Regions from separate parts of the Bowmanella yangjiangensis genome, predicted to be linked through region 2. Evidence: predicted binding sites of a transcription regulator. Region 2 holds the regulator's gene; each other region holds the start of a gene.
What was found. Region 2 encodes FliA, which starts transcription of late flagellar genes. Its sites were predicted from a motif close to CTAAAGNTNNNNNNNNNNNNGCCGATA; they were not measured.
Positions count from the first base shown of each region.

Region 1: the regulator FliA is predicted to act here: its motif matches at 2,240-2,266, upstream of flgM (flagellar biosynthesis anti-sigma factor FlgM).
Region 3: the regulator FliA is predicted to act here: its motif matches at 3,164-3,190, upstream of KJY73_RS07830 (VC2046/SO_2500 family protein).
Region 4: the regulator FliA is predicted to act here: its motif matches at 1,808-1,834, upstream of KJY73_RS18690 (flagellar protein MotY).

Region 1 covers NZ_JAHDJU010000001.1:1,037,157-1,042,308, reverse strand. Annotated here, with positions in the region: gene KJY73_RS04655 (CheR family methyltransferase) at 1-198, opposite strand, end outside; gene KJY73_RS04650 (chemotaxis protein CheV) at 213-1,136, opposite strand; gene flgA (flagellar basal body P-ring formation chaperone FlgA) at 1,450-2,145, shown strand; gene flgM (flagellar biosynthesis anti-sigma factor FlgM) at 2,303-2,635, shown strand; gene flgN (flagellar export chaperone FlgN) at 2,636-3,055, shown strand; gene KJY73_RS04630 (LPP20 family lipoprotein) at 3,105-3,560, opposite strand; gene KJY73_RS04625 (flagella assembly protein FlgT) at 3,721-4,857, shown strand; tRNA gene KJY73_RS04620 (tRNA-Arg) at 4,924-4,998, shown strand.
Region 2 covers NZ_JAHDJU010000001.1:825,873-831,024, forward strand. Annotated here, with positions in the region: gene flhF (flagellar biosynthesis protein FlhF) at 1-1,180, shown strand, start outside; gene KJY73_RS03755 (MinD/ParA family protein) at 1,177-2,049, shown strand; gene KJY73_RS03760 (RNA polymerase sigma factor FliA) at 2,046-2,771, shown strand; gene cheY (chemotaxis response regulator CheY) at 2,818-3,201, shown strand; gene KJY73_RS03770 (protein phosphatase CheZ) at 3,237-3,983, shown strand; gene KJY73_RS03775 (chemotaxis protein CheA) at 3,997-5,152, shown strand, end outside.
Region 3 covers NZ_JAHDJU010000001.1:1,750,441-1,755,592, forward strand. Annotated here, with positions in the region: gene lhgO (L-2-hydroxyglutarate oxidase) at 1-194, shown strand, start outside; gene KJY73_RS07815 (pirin family protein) at 291-1,118, shown strand; gene KJY73_RS07820 (hypothetical protein) at 1,137-1,430, opposite strand; gene KJY73_RS07825 (response regulator) at 1,427-3,079, opposite strand; gene KJY73_RS07830 (VC2046/SO_2500 family protein) at 3,217-3,675, shown strand; gene KJY73_RS07835 (GlxA family transcriptional regulator) at 3,776-4,738, shown strand; gene KJY73_RS07840 (PEP-CTERM sorting domain-containing protein) at 4,975-5,152, shown strand, end outside.
Region 4 covers NZ_JAHDJU010000003.1:667,792-672,943, forward strand. Annotated here, with positions in the region: gene glpQ (glycerophosphodiester phosphodiesterase) at 1-878, shown strand, start outside; gene KJY73_RS18690 (flagellar protein MotY) at 913-1,779, opposite strand; gene rnt (ribonuclease T) at 1,934-2,572, shown strand; gene KJY73_RS18700 (universal stress protein) at 2,650-3,528, shown strand; gene KJY73_RS18705 (peroxiredoxin) at 3,586-4,191, opposite strand; gene KJY73_RS18710 (bacterioferritin-associated ferredoxin) at 4,461-4,655, shown strand; gene bfr (bacterioferritin) at 4,767-5,152, shown strand, end outside.

The sequences.
Region 1 (5,152 bases), 210 kb from region 2:
ACGCAGTGTTCGGTCGCGACCATTCACAACATTACCAATCAACTGAGGAAGATTCGCAACATTGAAACGACGTAACAAGGGCGACAATCTGCTACGCACTAAATACTGTTTATTGTCGCCTAAAACGATGCCACATTGACGCTCCAGATAATCCCGGAACATGGCATAGTCTTGGATTCCTATCTCTTTATCAGGCACAAATTAATCTCTAATTATTCAAGACCTAACCATTTCTTGACCGAGTTGGCCAATTCGTCTGGATGGAACTTAGCGATAAAATCGTCTGCTCCAACCTTCTTTACCATTGCCTGATTAAATACCCCACTCAGTGAGGTATGCAGAATCACATGAAGGTCTTTCAGCTCGGGGGAGTTTTTGATTTCTGCAGTCAGAGTGTAGCCATCCATTTCTGGCATCTCAATATCTGATACCAATACGCCTACACGATCAGTCACGTTACCAGTATCTTCAGCCAGCTCTCGCAAACGAACCAAAGCCTCCATACCATTTTTGGCTGTTTCAATTTTCAGCCCCAAGCTTGTCAATGCTTTTACTACTTGGTTACGTGCGACGGAGGAGTCGTCGGCAACAAAAATAAGCTTATCCTGAACCGCGGATACATCCAATCCGGCAATCACCTCCGCGCTAACATCGGTTTTCAGCGGCGAAATTTCGTTGAGTATTTTCTCAACATCCAGAATTTCAACCAGCTCGTTATCAACTTCGGTGACCGCCGTCAAATAACTGGCGCGCCCTGCCCCTTTGGGTGGCGGCAAAATAGAATCCCAGTTGATGTTGATAATCCGCTCAACGGAATTCACCAGGAATCCCTGCACCGACCGGTTGTATTCAGCAATGATAATAAAGCACTTGCTGATGTCTTCGATAGGTTTACCGCCGGTGGCTAAGCTTAAATCAATCACTGAAATAGTTTGCCCACGGATGTGTGCAACACCACGCACAAACTTGTTAAGCTTTGGCATAGCAGTCAGGGGCGGACACTGTAAAACTTCCCGCACCTTGAACACATTAATACCAAAACGCTGTCGCCCACGTAACTTAAATAGCAGCAGCTCCAGCCTGTTTTGCCCAACCAGTTGTGTACGCTGGTTTACCGAATCTAAGATTCCCGCCATAAAACACCTCAGTGATGAATCAATTCAGGCACAATACTTGCGATAACTCATTCAATTGCGCATAGGTTGCCTTAGAAGACTTGAATTAGGCCTTTAGCCGACTGATTTTTGACATGCCGAGGTGTTTTCATCCCCGGCCTAGTTCTCGTCAACCCTTCGGCTTAAAAACCTGCGTATATATTGCTTCCGTCAATAAGCTTAACGGGTAGCGAACACACATACGGTTTCAATGCCCAGACCCTATGTTACTAGAATTTGTCTTTAAGCATAGCCAAAGTGGCCTGAAGTAAACATGATTAATTCAGCTAGAGTTATGAGAATATTGATTTTTTTGCTACTAACCATAAAAAGTGTCGGCGTTTTAGCCGAAGTGCCGGCTATTGCATCACCACATCAGCAAGTCAGCGACACGGCCAGACAATATGTGCTAGAACGTCTTACCCAGTTAAGTCCTGATACCAGTCAATTGGATGTGGAAGCTGCGACTGTAGATGAACGCTTACAAATCCCTCAGTGCGCTGAACCTTTTATTGCTCAGGCTAGCGAAAATAGCCTGTCGCAGTCTAATGTCACAGTCCGCGTAAGTTGTGTCTCATCTAACTGGTTTTTATATGTGATGGTTAAAGTTCGCCAAACCCAAGCTGTTGTGGTGACCAAAGTGCCGGTTTCCCCCGGCACATTGCTGGACGAATCTCAGCTTGAAGTCATTCAGATGGAACTTGGCCAGTTGCACAGCAGTACGTTTGCCAATATTAGTGATCTCGCAGGTGCCCGAAGCAAACGTCGCTTGCGCGCTGGACAACCACTTGAACCCTCGCAGCTATGCTATGTCTGTAAGGGAGATAGCATAGTGATCAGAGCCAATGCCGCAGGGTTGCAGATTAAAACCTCGGGTATAGCTCTACAGGACGGTAACGTCGGCGATACCATACTCATTAAGAATCGCGCCTCCGAGAAACAGATTAACGCCCGCGTACTTAGTGCGGGGGAAGTTGCAGTGGGAATTTAGTCATGTATCATGCTATTTGGCTCAAATTTTCAGCAACTGTGTCGATAAACAATTGGCAACTGTTCCCAACAGGTGAGCCGGTTGAAATAATTTGCTAAAGTAACCCTAGCATCTGCCGATAACGTAAGCAGAGGTTTATCAGGTAGTGGATGTGAGCATGTCGATTAACAATATCAATGGTAATTTGAACAAGCCGCAGGTAGACAGCCAAAAGCTCAATCAACAGCAGCAGGCACAAAACCAAGCGGCCGCCCAGGCGAATGAAGCCAAGGCACAAACAACGGCTCCCAGGCAGGATTCCGTGTCTTTGACACAATCTGCTCAGCAGTTGGCACAAGTGCAGAAGAAAGGTAATGACACACCAGTTAATCAGGAAAAAGTGGATCGCCTGAAGCGTGCCATTCAGTCTGGTGAGTACAAAGTGAATCCTGAAGTATTGGCGCAAAAAATTGCCAAGTTGGAATCCGAGTTGTTTGGGATTAAGTCCTAAGTGTCTACGCAGAGAAGTCTTGAGCTATTAAATCAGCAAAAGGACGCTCTGGCGCGCCTACAGCTTTTATTAGACACAGAGTTACAACAGATCAGCAGTCGCGATGCTGAAGCCTTAATTAGCTTAGTTAAAGAAAAAGAAGTTTTGTTGGAGCAAATTCAACAGCAGGATGAGCAACTTTCAACCCTACTACCAAGCGAACTAACCGAACAGCAAGCCACCCTCAAAGAGCAGATTATTGACCTGGTCAAAGACTGCCAATACCGAACGCAAATTAACGCTACCGCAGTGGAACAAGGTCAACTGCGCCTTGAACACTTGCGTAATCTGATAGTTGAATCTCGCGCTAAAGAAAGCCTGACCTATGACAAAGCAGGCAAAAAGCATTCAGGCAGTCGGGGCAGCGGTATTAGCGCCTAGGCAAATTACTTGGCGACTTAACCAGCGCGTCATTTAACCCCAACACGCCTCAGTAATATTTCACCTCTTTAATACGCTTTGGTTTAGCCACACTAAGATAGATATCATGCACCTTGCGCATATCAAGTTCTAACTCTGTGGCATAGGTATCTTCATCCACCGCGTAGCTTTTGATTACTCTGGCGCCACGAATTACTCCATCCACCGAAGAGCGCAACTGTGCGTTTTCCAATACCAGATTAGACAAATTCTGCTGACCGGACAAACGCTGACCATAGACCTGCTCCGCCAATTCACGATAGGCATCGAGCTTAGACGCTTTGATGGCCTGCAACATTTTGACGGTGTCTGAACTACCTTGTTGCGCGGCAATGGGCGCGTAGCCAACTGCTTTTAACAGGGGATAACTTTCGGGCTCAATATACTCCCATTCAACCTGCTTATCATAAAATGTAGAACAACCCGTCAACATCCCAAACAACAGGCAATATCCCAGAACTCGCATATAGTCACCTCTAACGAAAAAGCAGTGAAGGGCTGCTCCCTATATATGTGCAATAGATAAAGCAAAATACGTACCGCATTCTAGGCGTCAAAGTTTTGCTGTAATAAAACGGTACGTTTTGTGCTTAACCACTTGGCATTTAGCTTATAAGGGTAGTCCTGTGAAACGGTTTTTAGTGCTGATATCAATATTGCTAAGCCCTGCTAGTCAGGCGATTTGGTTTGAAGCCACTGGTCAGGCTGTGATTGTGCAGGGCGATAAACAGCAGGCCAGGCAATTGGCCACTCAGGAAGCAATTAAGCAAGCCTTGATGTTCGCTGGCGCCAGGGTGAGTTCAGTACAAAAGCTGGCCAATGGTTTGTTGCAAGATGACCGTTTCGAAATCCGTGCAGGCGGAGAGGTGGATAGGGTTGAGCTTGTCAACGAGGTTTATCAAGACGATATCGTCACCGTATCGATTCGCGCCGATATTTTCCCAGAAGAAGCGCAATGTTCAGGTGCCGACTATCGTAAAAGTCTGGTGACCAGTTGGTTCCCCATTAAAGACAAACGCCAAGCCACCTTAGGTGAGGTATTTGACTTAGGCAAAGCCTTACCTAAACAGCTGAGTCGTGCCTTTTCATTATCGAGCCGACATGTACAAGTCGATGCCATACAGAATTTTTATCTGACACCAGATCTCCATCCAGCGGCTCAGGCCATGGGACTGACCAAGCGCAGTGGCGGACAATTGGCACTTCTGGCAGAAATCACCGATCTTAGCCATCAGCAAAGCACGCCAGGCGCACTCACGTTTTGGCGTGACGCGACCATTGAGCGGCAATTTGCTCTACAGGTAACCCTGGTGGAAGGGATGACAGGGGAAGTATTAATGCAAGAGCAATTCCATACCAGCGCCCCCTGGCAATTTAGTCTTCACGACAGCATTCAACCTGAGAGTCAGCAATTTTGGCAGTCCAGCTATGGTATGGCAGTCAGTGACCTGCTTACGTCAGTCGCCCAACGTGTAGATGAGGAAGTATCTTGCCTGCCAGCCAACGGCAGAGTGCTGAAAGTCAGCAATGAACAACTCACCATTAATATGGGTCAGCATCAAGGCGTGAACCGCGGAGATAAGCTACGTGTATTTAAGCTCAATCAATTTATGGATCCCCTTGGCCACTCACACTATCAATATTTTCTGCATCCGGTGGAAGTGATAGTCACACAAGTACAGCAAGATTACGCCTTACTGGAGTCGGCTAATGGCGCACCACTGGCCAATATTCAGCCAAACGATTTTGTATCCAAGCGCTAAGGGTTTTCTTCACCGCTACCATAGGTAATAATGCCCAGCCTGAGCGTTGCGGTTTCCTACGCTTTAGTCCCCATAGTTTAATGGATAAAACGAGCCCCTCCTAAGGGCTAGATCTAGGTTCGATTCCTGGTGGGGACGCCACATTCCAAAAAACTTCAAATACTTAGCCAGATATGGCATGGCCATTCGTATACAAGGCAAACCTATAGATTGAGCAAAAAGTCAACAACTTTACCTATAACAATCTTTTCGCCTCATGGAATCATTTATTCATTGAAATATTTCTGTCAAAAAT
Region 2 (5,152 bases):
GGCGGCCTATGATCGTGAACCGGTAAGAAAAACACCAGCTCCTAAATCCGGCGCAGATGTCATCGCTAAACCTAAAGTTGCAGCCAGCAGTCTGCCCAAAACTCCCAGCCTTAGCGAGATCATCGGTGACTCAGGACCAGATAGCCTCAAAGCACTGTTAGAAAAACAAAGCCAGCAGACTCCAGCGGCTCAACCTGTGGTTGAACAGAGCGTTTCTGCCAGTCCAAAAAGTGCGCCGGTTACACGGCATGATGACGCAGAACTGAATGATATCCGTCAGGAGCTGAAATCTCTGCGCAATGTGCTGGAATTCCAGGTAGCGGGACTGATAAAGCAGGAAAGACAGCAGGCCAGGCCTTTGCATGGTTATCTTATCGACAAGCTGGTTCGCATGGGCATTACCCCGTCCCTGGCCGAGCAGGTAGTTTCCTATGCGCCCGCCCAATGCGAAGAGCGAGATGCTTGGGTTTTCTTACTCAAGCTGTTAGCCAACCGTTTGCATACCACGCAGAATGATATTCTGGGCAAAGGCGGCGTAGTGGCTTTGATGGGGCCAACAGGTACAGGTAAAACCACCACTATTGCCAAACTAGCCGCGCAATATGCACAACGCCACGGTGCTAATCAGGTTGCCCTGATTACCATCGACAGCTATCGCATTGCGGCCTATGAGCAATTGTCTACTTACGGCAAGATTATCGGCTGTACCGTCAAGAAAGCCGCCAGTGCGGAGGAATTATCCGATTTACTTCACCAGTTCCGTAATAAGGGCCTGGTATTGATTGATACCGCCGGATTTAGTCAAAGAGACACCAGACTAATCAAACAGTTAGATACTTTGACTCAATCATCCTATGCTAATATCAAACATTATCTGGTGCTGGCTGCTAATGCTCAACATCGAGTAATGGAGCACCAGTTGGCAACTTATCAGCAGATTTCTTTGCAAGGTTGTATTTTCACTAAACTGGATGAGTGTTACAGTCTCGGCGAAGCCATCAGCCTGGCCTTGGAGCATCGTTTACCCGTCGGTTATTTGACGGATGGACAGAAAGTACCCGAGGACATTAAAGTGGCTGATGCCAAGTACATAATTTCTTGTGCAGCAAGGCTGTTTAAGCAGTATGCTTTAACTCCCACAAGAACTCAGCAGGTTGTAAACTCAGCAGTATCATTATGATTGAGGATCAAGCGAGTAGCTTAAGACGAATGAACCAGCCCAATCTCATTAAAGTTATCGCCGTCACCGGTGGCAAAGGCGGGGTGGGAAAAACCAACATCACGCTGAACACTGCTATTTCGATGGCTAAGCAAGGAAAACGGGTTCTGGTTTTGGATGCCGACTTGGGGTTGGCCAACGTCGACGTTATGTTGGGCCTGCGGGTCGAAAAGAATCTTTCCCATGTGTTGTCAGGTGAATGCCTGCTCGAAGAAGTCTTGGTTGAAGGCCCGTATGGCGTGAAAATCGCTCCGGCGACATCGGGCTCGCAGTCCATGACAGAACTAACGCCCACGGAGCATGCCGGTTTAATCCGCGCTTTTAGCGAACTGCGCAGCAAAATTGATGTGTTGATTGTAGATACCGCTGCCGGTATCTCGGATATGGTGCTGAGCTTTTCACGGGCAGCCCAGGATATCATGGTGGTGGTATGTGATGAGCCTACCTCGCTCACCGATGCTTACGCGCTAATTAAGATACTGAACCGTGACCATGGTGTGTTTCGTTTTAAAATTGTTGCCAACATGGTGCGTAACGTCCGTGAAGGTCAGGAACTCTTTGCTAAACTGTCCAAAGTAACTAACCGTTTCCTGGACGTTGCTTTGGAATTAGTGGCCACCATTCCGTTTGATGAAAATATTCGTAAAGCGGTGCGTCGTCAGAAGTCGATAGTGGAGGCTTACCCAAGCTCTCCAGCTGCTGTGGCTATTTCTAATCTGGCCAAGCAGGCGCTACGTTGGCCAATTCCTACCCAGCCGGGGGGGCACTTAGAATTTTTCCTGGAACAGTTGGTAAATCAGAATTCCGCGGTCCACAGAGATAAAGAGTGAATAATAAAGCAGCCGCCTATCAGCAATTCGATAGTAAAACCAAGCTGGTTGAGCAACACGCCTCGCTGGTTAAACGTATCGCGCATCACCTGATGGCTCGCCTGCCTGCCAGTGTATTGGTTGACGATTTGATTCAGGCTGGCATGATTGGTTTGCTGGAAGCGGCCAAAAACTTTGACGGTTCTAAAGGTGCCAGTTTTGAAACCTTTGCAGGCATTCGCATACGGGGTGCCATGCTGGATGAAATTCGAAAAGGTGATTGGACGCCCCGCTCTGTGCATAAAAATAGTCGCGCTATCGCTGAGGCTATTCAATCTGTAGAGCGTGAAACTGGCGGAGATGCCCGTGATGCCGATGTGGCCGCTAAGCTTCAGGTTAGCCTGGATGAATATCACCAGATGCTCAATGAAGTGAATGCAGGTCGTTTGGTAGGTATAGAAGACCTTGGGGTGACTGAGGATGTAATCAGTACTGAGCAAACACGAGGGACGGATGCACCCTTTGATGATTTGTTACAAGGATCGTTTCAAAAAGCGTTGGCCCATGCTATTACTACCTTGCCTGAACGGGAAGCCATTGTGCTCTCACTCTATTATGACGAAGAACTGAACCTCAGAGAGATCGGCGAAGTCCTTGAAGTCAGTGAGTCTCGGGTCAGTCAAATCCATAGCCAAGCCATGTTGAGACTTAGAACTCGCATGCAAAGCTGGCAAATGGAATAAAATTTAATAAGAATAACAGTTGGTTGAATCCTCACTGGAGGCAGTTTTGGATAAAAACATGAAAATTCTTGTTGTCGACGATTTCTCGACGATGAGACGTATCATCAAGAACTTACTGAAAGACCTGGGCTTTACCAATGTTCAGGAAGCTGATGACGGCAGTACCGCATTGCCCATGCTGCAACAGGGGGATTTTGATTTTGTCATTACGGACTGGAACATGCCGGGAATGCAGGGTATCGACCTGCTTCGCGCTATCCGAGCCGATGACAACCTCAAACATACTCCCGTGCTGATGGTCACGGCGGAAGCGAAGAAAGAGCAGATCGTAGCGGCGGCCCAAGCCGGTGTTAATGGCTATGTTGTGAAGCCCTTCACCGCAGCCACGCTAAAAGAGAAACTCGAAAAGATATTTGAGCGCCTTGGGTAGTCCCTGGCGGATCCTAACGCATAAGGAACGCCTTAATGACGATTACCGAGCAAGCTCCTGTTTCGCTTGAGGATGCCCGCCAGTTGGTGGCATTGCTTGAGCAGGGAGATAATCAGGGAGCGGCACAGTTATTGGAGTCCATCACTATGGCGGATTCCATGGAACTTTTTGCCGAGGTGGGTAAGCTGACCCGCCAGCTGCACGATTCCCTGAATAACTTTCAATTAGATGCGCGTATCGCGGATTTGGCGCAGGAAGATATTCCTGACGCGCAGAGTCGCCTCAATTACGTCATTGAAACCACTGAAGATGCTGCCAACCGCACTATGGATGCGGTTGAGACCAGTATGCCAATTGCAGAACGCTTGAATGCCCAAATAAACGGTATCTTGCCTGAGTGGAAGAAGCTCATGACCCGGCAGCTACAGTTGGGCGAGTTTAAAGCCCTCTGCCATGATATGGACAAGTTCCTTGACCAGGCCAGCGGCGATTCTGCCAAACTCAATGAGCTACTGACCGAAGTGCTGATGGCACAAGGGTATCAAGACCTCACCGGCCAAGTTATTCGCAAAGTTATTGATCTAGTTAAAGAAGTAGAAGATAGCTTAGTGCATATGCTAACGGTGTTTGGCGAGCCTGAGATCGACGAAGATGCCAAGCAAGCTAAAAAAGAGGCCAGCAAGGAAATGGCCGAAGGGCCAATCATTGATGCGGCTAGCCGGGACGATGTGGTAACTGGTCAGGATGACGTTGATGATCTACTTTCAAGCTTAGGGTTTTAAGGGGAATTGATGCATGGCCTTTGACGTTGATGAGGATATCCTGCAGGACTTCCTGGTTGAAGCGGGAGAAATTCTCGAACTGCTGCAAGAGCAACTGGTTGATTTAGAAAATAATCCTGAAGATGCTGACCTGCTCAATGCCATTTTTCGTGGTTTCCATACCGTCAAAGGTGGTGCCGGGTTTCTGTCACTGACAGAACTTGTCGATGCCTGTCACGGTGCGGAGAACGTGTTTGATGTTCTGCGTACCGGCAAGCGTCAGGTAACCGCAGAATTGATGGATGTCATCCTGCAAGCGTTAGACAGCATCAATGAAATGTTCGCTAACGTCAAAGCCCGTGAGCCACTGGAACCGGCGGCCCCCGAGGTACTTGAAGCCCTGCATCGTTTAAGTAAGCCTGAATCGGAAGATGAGGTGGCCAGTACTCCTGTCGAGCCCGAACCAGAACCTATTCCTGAACCCGAGATTAGTAGTGAAGCGTCAACTGGTGGCAGCATTGACGATATCACCGAAGATGAATTTGAAGCCTTGCTTGATGAACTTCATGGCCCCGGTGGCCCTTCAGCAGCCAATACAACGGCACCTGCAATAGACTTGAATGTGGGTGATGAAGATATCACCGACGACGAATTCGAAGCCCTTCTGGACCAGTTGCATGGTGAAGGCAAGTTTAACGCACAAAAACAGGCTGCTTCATCTGCTCCTGCCTCACCTATTTCAGAACCGGTAGACGGCGACGATATTACTGACGATGAATTTGAAGCTTTGCTGGATCAGTTACATGGTTCCGGCAAAGGGCCAGGGGCCGAAAAGGCCAATGCCAAACCTGTGGCTAAAGTTGAAGCTGCTAAACCTAAAACCGACGCCAAAGTTGCCAGTGCGCCGGTGGCTAAAGCCGAGCCAGCTAAACCTGTCAGCAAGCCGGTTGCCAAAGCCGCTGAAGACGAAGATGAGGATAAGGCTGCTAGTACTGCTTTACGAGGCGCAGATAAGAAAGCTGCGGCTGCTCCACCGCCTGCGGAAACCACAGTGCGGGTGGATACCAAACGTCTGGACCAGATAATGAATATGGTCGGTGAATTGGTATTAGTACGTAACCGTTTGTTAAGCCTTGGGGTTAACCTGAATAACGAAGACATGTCCAAGGCTATTGCCAACCTGGATGTGG
Region 3 (5,152 bases), 920 kb from region 2:
AAATCCAACTAGAGGATCTGCAGCCATACCGACATGGTGTGCGGGCGCAGGCTGTTACGGATAGTGGTGATTTGCTGCATGACTTCCGTTTTGTGCAAACCCATAACAGTTTACATGTGGGGAACGCGCCATCACCGGCCGCAACTTCGGCAATTCCCATTGCAAAAGCAGTGGTGGAAAAGCTGTTAGGATAGTTCACATATATCGAAAGATTTGATGGTTATGTTGCACTGTTTATTTACTCTTCATTCTTTTACATTGGGTTGAATCGGGTTTAATGAGTAGTGGCGATGCAAAGGCAAGTGAAACAACTGGTATCTGGTATCCAAACCCAGGATGGTGCTGGGGTATCTCTGACTCGAATTATTGGGCAGCCAGCGTTACCGCGTTTGGATCCATTTTTAATGCTGGATGAGTTTGGTTCAGACCAGCCACAAGATTATCTGGCGGGCTTTCCCCCGCATCCACATCGCGGTTTTCAGACTGTAACCTATATGTTGGCAGGTAAGATGGCGCATGCCGATTCGGTTGGCAATAAAGGCCTGATTGAAACGGGGGGCGTGCAATGGATGAATGCCGGGCGGGGCATTATTCATGAAGAAATGCCTCAGCAAACGGAGGGCTTATTGAGGGGCTTTCAGCTTTGGGTGAATTTGCCTGCGGCTGAGAAGATGTCTGCTCCTGGTTATCAGGATTTAGCGGCGGATAAGATCACCGAAATCACAGTGCAGCCAGGTATTAAAGCCCGGATTTTAGTTGGACGAGTGTTTGATGCAAAAGGACCGGTTACCACACAAGCCGTTAGCCCGCTGTTTGTCGATATTCATGCTGCGCAGGATGCTGAGTTAACTATTCCGGTTGACGTGGGGCATAACGCCTTTGTCTACCCCTATGAAGGTCGGATTCAAATTACAGACACAGCGGCGTTAAAAGGGCAGTTGGCCGTACTCAGTGACGGGGAAGAGGTCAATATTCGCATCAGTGCCGGAGCCCGTTTTATTCTCGTGACAGGCCGCCCTATAAACGAGCCCGTGGTGCAATATGGGCCTTTTGTTATGAACACTCAGGAAGAGATCCAACAGGCAATTCGTGACTATCAAAGTGGCAGGTTGGCGTAAACCAACCTGCTTGCTAACTCAATTCTGCTCTTCTTCGCGTTTGCGAGGCTCACCAATCGCCCGCTCATCACCTTTACAGATAGTGTCGTACTGATCACGGTAGTAGCGAATTTCCAGACAGGCCTCCTCGTAACGCTTTTTAGCGGTTAATGCCTGCTGAGGATGTTCTTTATCCATCATGATTTTGCGCCACTCGGCACATTGTTGTTCCTGTTGTTTAACCTCAAGAATGCGCTCGCAGGGTGCATCATTACTGGTGCATCCCATTGATAGACTGGCCAGAAGGACGGGAATAATGGCTTGATATTTCATCTGTGCTCCAGGTAACTTTTTACTTTGTCTTTAATACTGTCAAACTTGGTTTGATGGCTTTCGGGTAATCGCATTCCATCGACCATACGGTAGGTTTGACGACATTTCATAATGAGCGGTTGATCGGGCTTATGCATTTTTTCCATCAGCTTAATAAGACACTGCAACAGATTTAGCGCCACGCCGGTATTCATTGGTGCTAACTCCTGTGCGCTGAGGAAAGACTGATAAGCGGCTTCGTATTGTCCCTCGGCGTATTGCGATATGCCGGCTCGGTTGTACTTATTATAATTCTCTCTGATTTCGTTCTGACGGTGTTCAATATTGTTGATCAGGTATTGCAGGTTAGGATCAACCGGCAAATTGCTGCTACGCATTTCCATCAGTAATTGGCTGGCTTCCTCAAACTCACCTAAATCAGACATTAGGGTGAGTGAGTCAGGAGCCAGTGCCATGGGATATTCTTCAAAGCGCTGGCGCAGTTCATACTGGGTGGCATTTAATGCGCGTTTCGCTTCAAGTAATTTCCCATCGATAAGATTTATCCTGGCGCCAATCAGCTCCTCAAAAATATTGTAGTCAAAACTTTCCTTAGTACGGCTAAGCAACTCATCATTGCGATTACGCTGCAGTACCAGCATGGCTTCCTGGTGATAGCGATTGCGTATTTTCTTGTCTTCTGCCTTGGAGGCAGCATCCAAAATGCTGCGAACATAGTTGCATAGATGGGTAACGCTGCGATGTACCGATTTTTTGCTTTGTTCCAAAATGGCTTGGCAGCAGTTCTTGGCCATTTCAAAATCACCGGCGAGGCGGGCAATTTCGCAACCCAGAAATTGTCTTGTGAGTGAAAATGGTGCCAAGTTCAGGGATGTTTGAATGGTCTTTAATGCCTCGTCCAGTTCATTACGCTTAACTCTGCACTGGGCCATAATATCCAGGCCTTCTACCGCGTAGAGCTTTTGTGCCGCAACCCGGCTGGCTAATAACATGGCATCTGGAATGTTACCCAGATACAGATGCGTTCTTGCCAGAGCAATATTGATCCACGGGAGTGGCTTGGCATCGCTGATGGAGTTGAGCAATTGCAAGGCTTCTTCATTACGACCTTCGCGCCACAATAAATCCAGCAGAATCGACAGACAGTACTTGCTGTAGCGGTTGCCAGAACGAATCAGATTACGACATTCTTCAATCGCCGAGGCGTTATCGCCATCCATGATTTTCTGATAGATGTGCTGCAAGGTGTGGCGTTTTTGATACGCCTTGGCCAGACGATTATGCAGTTGTGACTGAGAAAATGGCTTGATGATATAGCCGTCGGGTTGTTTCTCGATGCTACCAAGAACCATAGGGCGGTCACTATCTGCACTGACCATCATGTAAATCGTGGTGGCTTTAACTAACTTGCGTACCCGTAACTCTTCAAGTAACTGATAGCCGTTCTTTTTGTCGCTGCCAAGATGCAAGTCGGAAATAATAATATCGAACTTTTCCTGACGGCAGGCCGCGACGGCAGATTCGCCGTTTTGCACTACTACCACTGATGTGGCACCCAGGTTATTCATAATACCGCGCAATAAAATAAGGAAAGGTCGTTGATCATCAACGACAAGTACGCGCTTGTTCAGATAGGAGAGGGTTGCCATCGTAGCCCGGGTTCTATACATCCAGTGTTTACAGCTTCGGCCATCTTCTTTTAATCGCCAATCGAAAGCAAGCTCAATGCCACGCTAAAGTTATAGGCAGTGCATACGATATATCTGCTAGAAGGGTAGGGAACGTCATGCAATCGGTAGTTAACGATCTCGAATTTAGTGGTGTATTAAACCGGGCGGCCAAGCCGGGTCAGGCACAGACATTTAGTCTGCTGCTCAGTATGTTGCAGCAAAACTTACTCGAACGCCCTTTGCCTGCGCGGCAAGAGCAGCCAGATACCTACTCTTCCTTACCAGAGATTACCCATACCCCCGCCATTCCTTTACAGGCAGAGAGCGCGCATTGGCATCAGATGGAGGTACAAGGCGCTTATATTCAACATCAGCTCCTGGCCTCGGCACGCTTGTGGCAATGTATGCACCCTTCTCCTTTGGCGCTCTACAATGATGTGAAGCGGATTGACGATGCAGTAACCAATAACTGTGATTGGCATTGTCAGCAGCGTCTTAAAGGCCATAGCACTGAGCCTATGTTGTCTGATGAAACGGCGTTATTTGATATTCTTGAACAGCTAAACGCAGCCTGACCTATCAAAAAATAGCATTTGGCCGAAATTGTATTCTTATGGTCCTGTCGGACATGTCTGTCCCCTGTATAGTGTGCTGGTCAGTTTTTGGGGAGCGTTAATGAAACAGATCGGCATTTTTCTTTACGATGAGGTTCAGGCAGTTGACGTTGCGGGTGCCTTGGACACTTTTGGGCAGGCTAATGCAGAGCTAATAAAGCTAGGCCGGTCACCGGCTTACCATTTGCATTTGATTGGGCTCAAGCCAGGTCTTATCACTGCTGAGAATGGGCTTAAGTTAGCTGTGGATATTGGGCTGGCGGATAGCCTCGAGCTGGATTATCTGGTATTACCCGGCGGTTGCGGCAGTCAAACGCTGGTTGATAATGCCAGCTTACTTGCCTGGATTCGCACGCAGGATGAAGGCGTGCAAAAGATGCTCAGTATCTGCACTGGGGCATTCCTGCTTGCTGCTACAGGCCTGGTTGATGGTCGGCGAGTGGCGACCCATTGGCGCTTTACGCAGCAATTGCAGAGGATGTTTCCTGCCATTAATGTGGATGCTGATGCGCTTTATTGCAGCGACGGAAAATACTATTCATCTGGAGGCATGACCGCGGGCATCGACCTGTGTTTATCCATATTGGAGCAGGATCTTGGCTTACATCTGGCGCAAGTCGTAGCCCAGGAACTGGTCATGTATCTGCGTCGCACAGGCACTCAATCTCAGTATTCAAGACCACTTAGCGTTCAGGCAAGCCCAGAGGCTCGCTTTGTACGTCTGCAGCAATGGTTATTGGACAATCTGCATCAGCCAGTCACTGTCTCGCAGATGGCTGAACAGGCCTGCATGAGCGAGCGGCATTTTCGACGCCAATTTAACGCACGTTTTGGCGTAACGCCCAGTGGTTATTTGGAACAACTGCGGCTGGACAGGGCCAAAAGCCTGCTTATGAGTGATGGTTATAGTCTGGAGCGTGTGTGCACGGAATGCGGCTTTGTGAATACCAGTAGCTTCGGACGTTTGTTTAAGCGGCGCTTTGCCACCACCCCCATCGCATTTCGAAATCACTTTAGTCGATAGCTGCTTTGTACAAGTTTTAAAACACCAGGTATTGCGTTGCAGTAAATTTCATACTTTCGGCTAGAAGACGATGCGGGTGACTTAACCTTACAATCTCGTCGGTCTGATGGTTTGCGAAACCCTTGTTAATGTCTGTTGTTTTCTTGCTTTGCTCTTGGTTAACCTATTGATATCAAATAATTATATTTGGTGTAACTGTTGCTAAGACGTTGGCTTAAAAAGTTGTAAGGATAGTTATGCTAAGTAAAAAATTACTCAATCTTGTTGCGGCTGTGGCCTTCCTCAGCCCGCTTTCATCACATGCAGCGCTTATTGTTGGTGCAAATGATGCGCTGCTCGGTGCCACTGGTGTAACAGTCGGCAGTTATATCTATGATGTCAGTTTTATCGATGGGTCCTGCCAGAGTGTTTATT
Region 4 (5,152 bases), on a different contig from region 2:
CGGTCATTTTGGCCCATGGTATGCGGCCGGATTATATTGAGCAGGATTTGGTGCTATCCAAGGACGGGATATTAGTGGTGCTGCACGATATCCATCTGGATACCGTAACTAATGTGGCGGATATTTTCCCGCAGCGAAAACGCACAGATGGTCGCTTCTATGCGATTGATTTCACCCTGGCGGAATTAAAAACCCTGCGGGTGCAGGAAAGGCGCGATGAAAAAGGTCTACAGGTATTTGCCAACCGTTACCAGGAGGATGGCAGTAATGCTGAACTTTTCCGCATCGCCACCTTCGAGCAACAGATTACCCTGATCCGAGAACTCAATCGCAGCCGCGGCACGAATATTGGCTTGTATCCTGAGCTAAAATCTCCCGCGTTTCACAGAGCTGCCGGGCAGGACATCAGTAAGATTTTTATGGCGATGTTGGCAAAGCACAACCTCAATCACGCTGAGGCTAATGTTATTGTGCAGTGCTTCGACTTTAACGAAACCCGCAGACTGCGCAATGAATTGGGGCTTAAAACCAGCCTGGTACAATTGCTGGCGGAAAATAGCTGGCAGGAGTCCGATAACGACTACGCCTACCTGCGTTCCCCTCCGGGCCTCAAAGACATTGCAAAAGTGGCCGATGGTATAGGACCTTGGTTACCTCAGTTGGTTGACTTTAGCTCCAAACAACCGACCTCGTTGCTGCTGGATGCCAAAGCCCTTGCTCTGAAGATTCACCCTTACACCTTAAGGGCCGACCAGCTACCGCCTAATATGAACTGGCAGCAAGCATTGACTCTGGTGTTTGACTGGCTGAAAGTAGATGGCATCTTTACCGACTTTCCAGATAAAGTGGTTGATTATCTGCAAAGCAAACAAAAATAAGGGCGCTCTTGGCGCCCTTATTCTTAATAGACAATCACAGCCCTTTTTCCATACGGATAATCACCCGCCGGTTCTTAGCCCGCGATAACTCGTTACTGTTTTCCGCCACATGACGCCGCTCGCCATGGCCTGTCACTTTGATTCGCTCGGCATCCACGCCCTGCTCTTCGAAGAATTTTTTGACCCGCTCGGCCCGACGAATAGACAACTGCATATTACTCGAACTGCCACCGTAGCTGTCTGTGTAGGCATCCAGCAGCACCAACTCAATATTGGTGTCTTCCTTCAGATAATCACTGATCATGCTGAGCTTTTTGCGCGAACCACGGGTAAACTCAGCCGAGCTTTTTTGATAAGACAGCACAGTGTAGGCAATATCTTCAAAATTAAATGGCAGCAGATTTGCCACACATTGTGAGAACTGCCGATATTGGTCGAGGAAGTTGCTGGCATTCAATCCAACTGCGACGCGATCCTGCTCGTTGTACCAGTCCCGGTAATAAATAGTCGGCCAAAAGCCCTTTTCCAGTTCCGATAAAATGGTCCAGGCGGCCTGTTCAGGCAAATCACCGTTGTACTGTTTACGGATAGGCATTTCAGCGATCTGGCGTTGCATCATACCTGGCATCCAACTGGGCGGAACCGAATATACCGCTGCCACACCATAGTTTTTGGGGAGCTGCAGCATGTCCAGTTCAAACTCCATATTCAACTGCTTACTGGCCATACTGGTAAACATGGCATCGCCATAACCGGGCACATTGTGCTTCAAGGTGCACTGCAAGCGGCTTTGGCTACTGAGCTGCCAGGACGACGTTTCGATAGGTGCGGCATAGTGACGCAACCCCGCTGACGCCGGCACGCTCAGAAAACCTAGTAGAACACAAAAGAGTTTATTCATAGCGTCTCTGTCCAATTCCTTATCCAGATATCGGCCGTTATGCCAGGTTCTTGACCTGCATATTGCGCATTCACTGGATAGCCTCGGCCAGACTTGTCATAATCGCGGCCCAGATGAGGCGGATGCCGTAGCCAAAGAGTAAACAGAGTAAAAGATGACAGCAGAAACGCAACAACTCAAGCAAAGATTCAGGGGCTACTTCCCTGTCGTTATAGATGTCGAGACCGCCGGATTCAATCCTCTCACTGACGCCTTGCTGGAGATTGCTGCAGTCACCTTGAAACTGGACGACAATGGCCAACTGGTACGTGATAAAACCATTCACTTCCATGTTGCCCCTTTTGAAGGCGCTAACCTTGAACCCGCCGCTTTGGAATTCAATGGTATCGATCCTCACTGTGCCCTGCGCGGAGCCTTGCCCGAAACAGAGGTGATGAAAGAGCTCTGTAAGCAAATCCGCAAAGCGCAAAAAGATGCAGACTGCCAACGCTCGGTCATTGTTGCTCACAACGCCGCCTTTGATCAGGGCTTTGTCAATGCCGCCATTAACCGCTCGGCGATCAAACGCACGCCCTTTCATCCATTTGTCTCTTTTGACACTACCAGTCTGTCAGCCCTTGCTTTTGGACAAACCGTACTGATTAAAGCCTGTAAAGCCGCTGGTTTGGCTTTTGATCAGGCACAGGCCCATTCGGCCTTATATGATGCAGAACAAACCGCCGATTTATTTTGTATTATCGTCAACAAATGGCGGGAATTGGGCGGCTGGCCGCTAGCCATCGAACAAAGCTAGGCCGTTGATTCTGTTTCTGATATAACTCAGCTACCCGAGCCAGATTTACCTGGTTGAAAACAAAAAGGAATGTGCTGATGAAACAGATTTTGGTGATTGCAGATCTGCCAGGCAGTAAGCCCAAGGCCTTGGCCAAAGCCAAGCTGATTGCCGATGCCCAGAATGCGAAGGTAACTGTACTTAGCTTTGTCTATGAGCAACTGAAACACTTACCCGACAACCTCAGTGCCAGTCAGCAGAAGGCCATTCAGCAAAGCTTAGTAGAGCAGCGTCAGCAATGGCTGGAACGCCAGATTAAGGACCAGGACCTCAACCCCGAGCAAGTCACCTGTCAGGTGATTTGGGAAAAGAACATTGCCAGTTGGACAGAAGAATTCAGCCGCAAGCACAAGCACGACCTGATTGTTAAGACAGGGCGACGCAGCGAAGGCATGTTCTATACCCCCACGGATTGGCATCTGCTTAGAACCAGTCAGGTACCTGTACTGCTTGTTTCAGAAAAGAAATGGAAGAAACAGCATAATGTCATGGTGGCGCTGGATTTAGGCAGCAAGTTGCAAAGCAAGCAGGCCCTAAACCAACAACTGCTCAGCACGGGTATTGACTGGGTCAGACACTTTGGTGGCGAATTGCACTGTGTATATTGCCTGCCTATGTCGCCGGTATTGAAAGATTTAATGGGACTGAGTGGCAAGCAGATGGCCAGTGACGCCAAGGCGCAATATATGCCCTTGATTCAAAAAATGGCCGGTGATTTTCCACTTAATCCAGAAAATGTGCACATTAAGGCCGGCGACCCAGACAAAGTGATCCCTAGTGTCGCGGCAGATATTAATGCCGGATTAGTCACCATTGGTACAGTCGGGCGTAAAGGGTTAAAAGGCAAGTTGCTGGGCAATACGGCAGAAAATATTCTGTCGTTGCTGAAGACAGACATCATTGCCATGCAACCCTAAGTCGGGATGAAGAGCAAAAAAAAGCCGCGATAACGCGGCTTTTTTATCTTCGGGCAATTACAGCTTGTCGCTGTTCTCAGCCAGGTATTTAGCAACGCCTTCAGGGCTTGCTTGCATACCTTCTTTACCTTGTTGCCAGCCGGCTGGACATACTTCGCCGTGCTCCTGGTGGAAGTTCAGCGCATCAACCATACGCAGCATTTCGTCAACGTTACGGCCCAGTGGCAGGTCATTGACGACCTGGTGACGTACATTACCTTCCTCGTCAATCAGGAAAGAACCACGGAACGCCACACCAGCTTCAGGATGCTCTACATCATAAGCCTGACAAATTTCGTGCTTCACGTCAGCCACCAGAGTGTACTTCACAGGACCAATACCGCCCTGGTTAACTGGGGTGTTACGCCATGCATTGTGACTGAACTGAGAGTCGATAGACACACCAATCACTTCTACACCACGCTGTTTGAACTCATCATAGCGCTTATCAAAAGCGATAAGCTCTGAAGGACATACAAAGGTGAAGTCCAGAGGATAGAAAAACACAACGGCTTTCTTGCCTTTGATGGCATCTTTCAGGTTATAGCTGTCAACAATTTCGCCATTGCCCAGTACGGCAGCAGCGGTAAAATCCGGGGCAGGACGACCAACTAATACACTCATCATCTTCTCCATTTCTTGGTTGATGTTCTGCTTGTCACCCTGATGGGATACAAGCTAATAAAAGACTAGAACACAAGATAAGGGCAGTAGTGCAGCAAACCAAGAGCAAAAGTACAGTTAAATGCATAAATGTCCAATTAGTGTACTTCGGTATGTCATTCCCCGAAATCACGCTCCCCATTAGCCAATTTTGTTTGATGATTAATAAATCACTTGGCAAAACCTCTAATAACAATTATTATCATTTGTAATGTTATAGGAGTTGTATTTTGTTCGTTTGCCTCTGCCACGGTATCACCGACAAACAAATTGCCCGCGCCGTTCGCGAAGAAGGCGTTGGAAATATGCGTGACTTACGTAAGCAGTTTGGCGTGGGCAGTCAATGTGGCAAATGTGTGCAACTGGCACAGCAGGTTATCGACAATACCATAGTTGATGAATCGCTGTTCAAGGAAGTCTGCTAACAGCAAATCCGAATTGTGCGGTGACGCTTAAGTTTTTGTTCTCTATAATGAACAAATCTTAGCTCGCTGGTTTTTGCATATCTGCAAAACAGCACGTCACGGAGTCCGGCTATGAAAGGCGATAAGTCCCTTATCAAACACCTGAATAAAGTACTGGGTCATCAACTGGTGGCAATCAACCAATATTTCCTGCATTCCCGTATGTTCAAGAACTGGGGCTTAAAAGGCCTGGCCGACAAGGAATATCACGAATCTATCCGGGAAATGAAACGTGCCGACGATTTGATTGAGCGAATTTTATTTTTAGATGGTATTCCGAACCTGCAGGACCTGGGAAAACTGCATATAGGTGAAGACACCGAAGAAATGCTCAATTGCGATTTAACCTTCGAGCATAAAGCCATTCCAGACTTGCGCAGCGCCATTGAGTACGCAGAATCTGTGCAGGATTACGTTAGCCGGGATCTACTTGGCAAAGTACTAGATGGCCAGGAAGA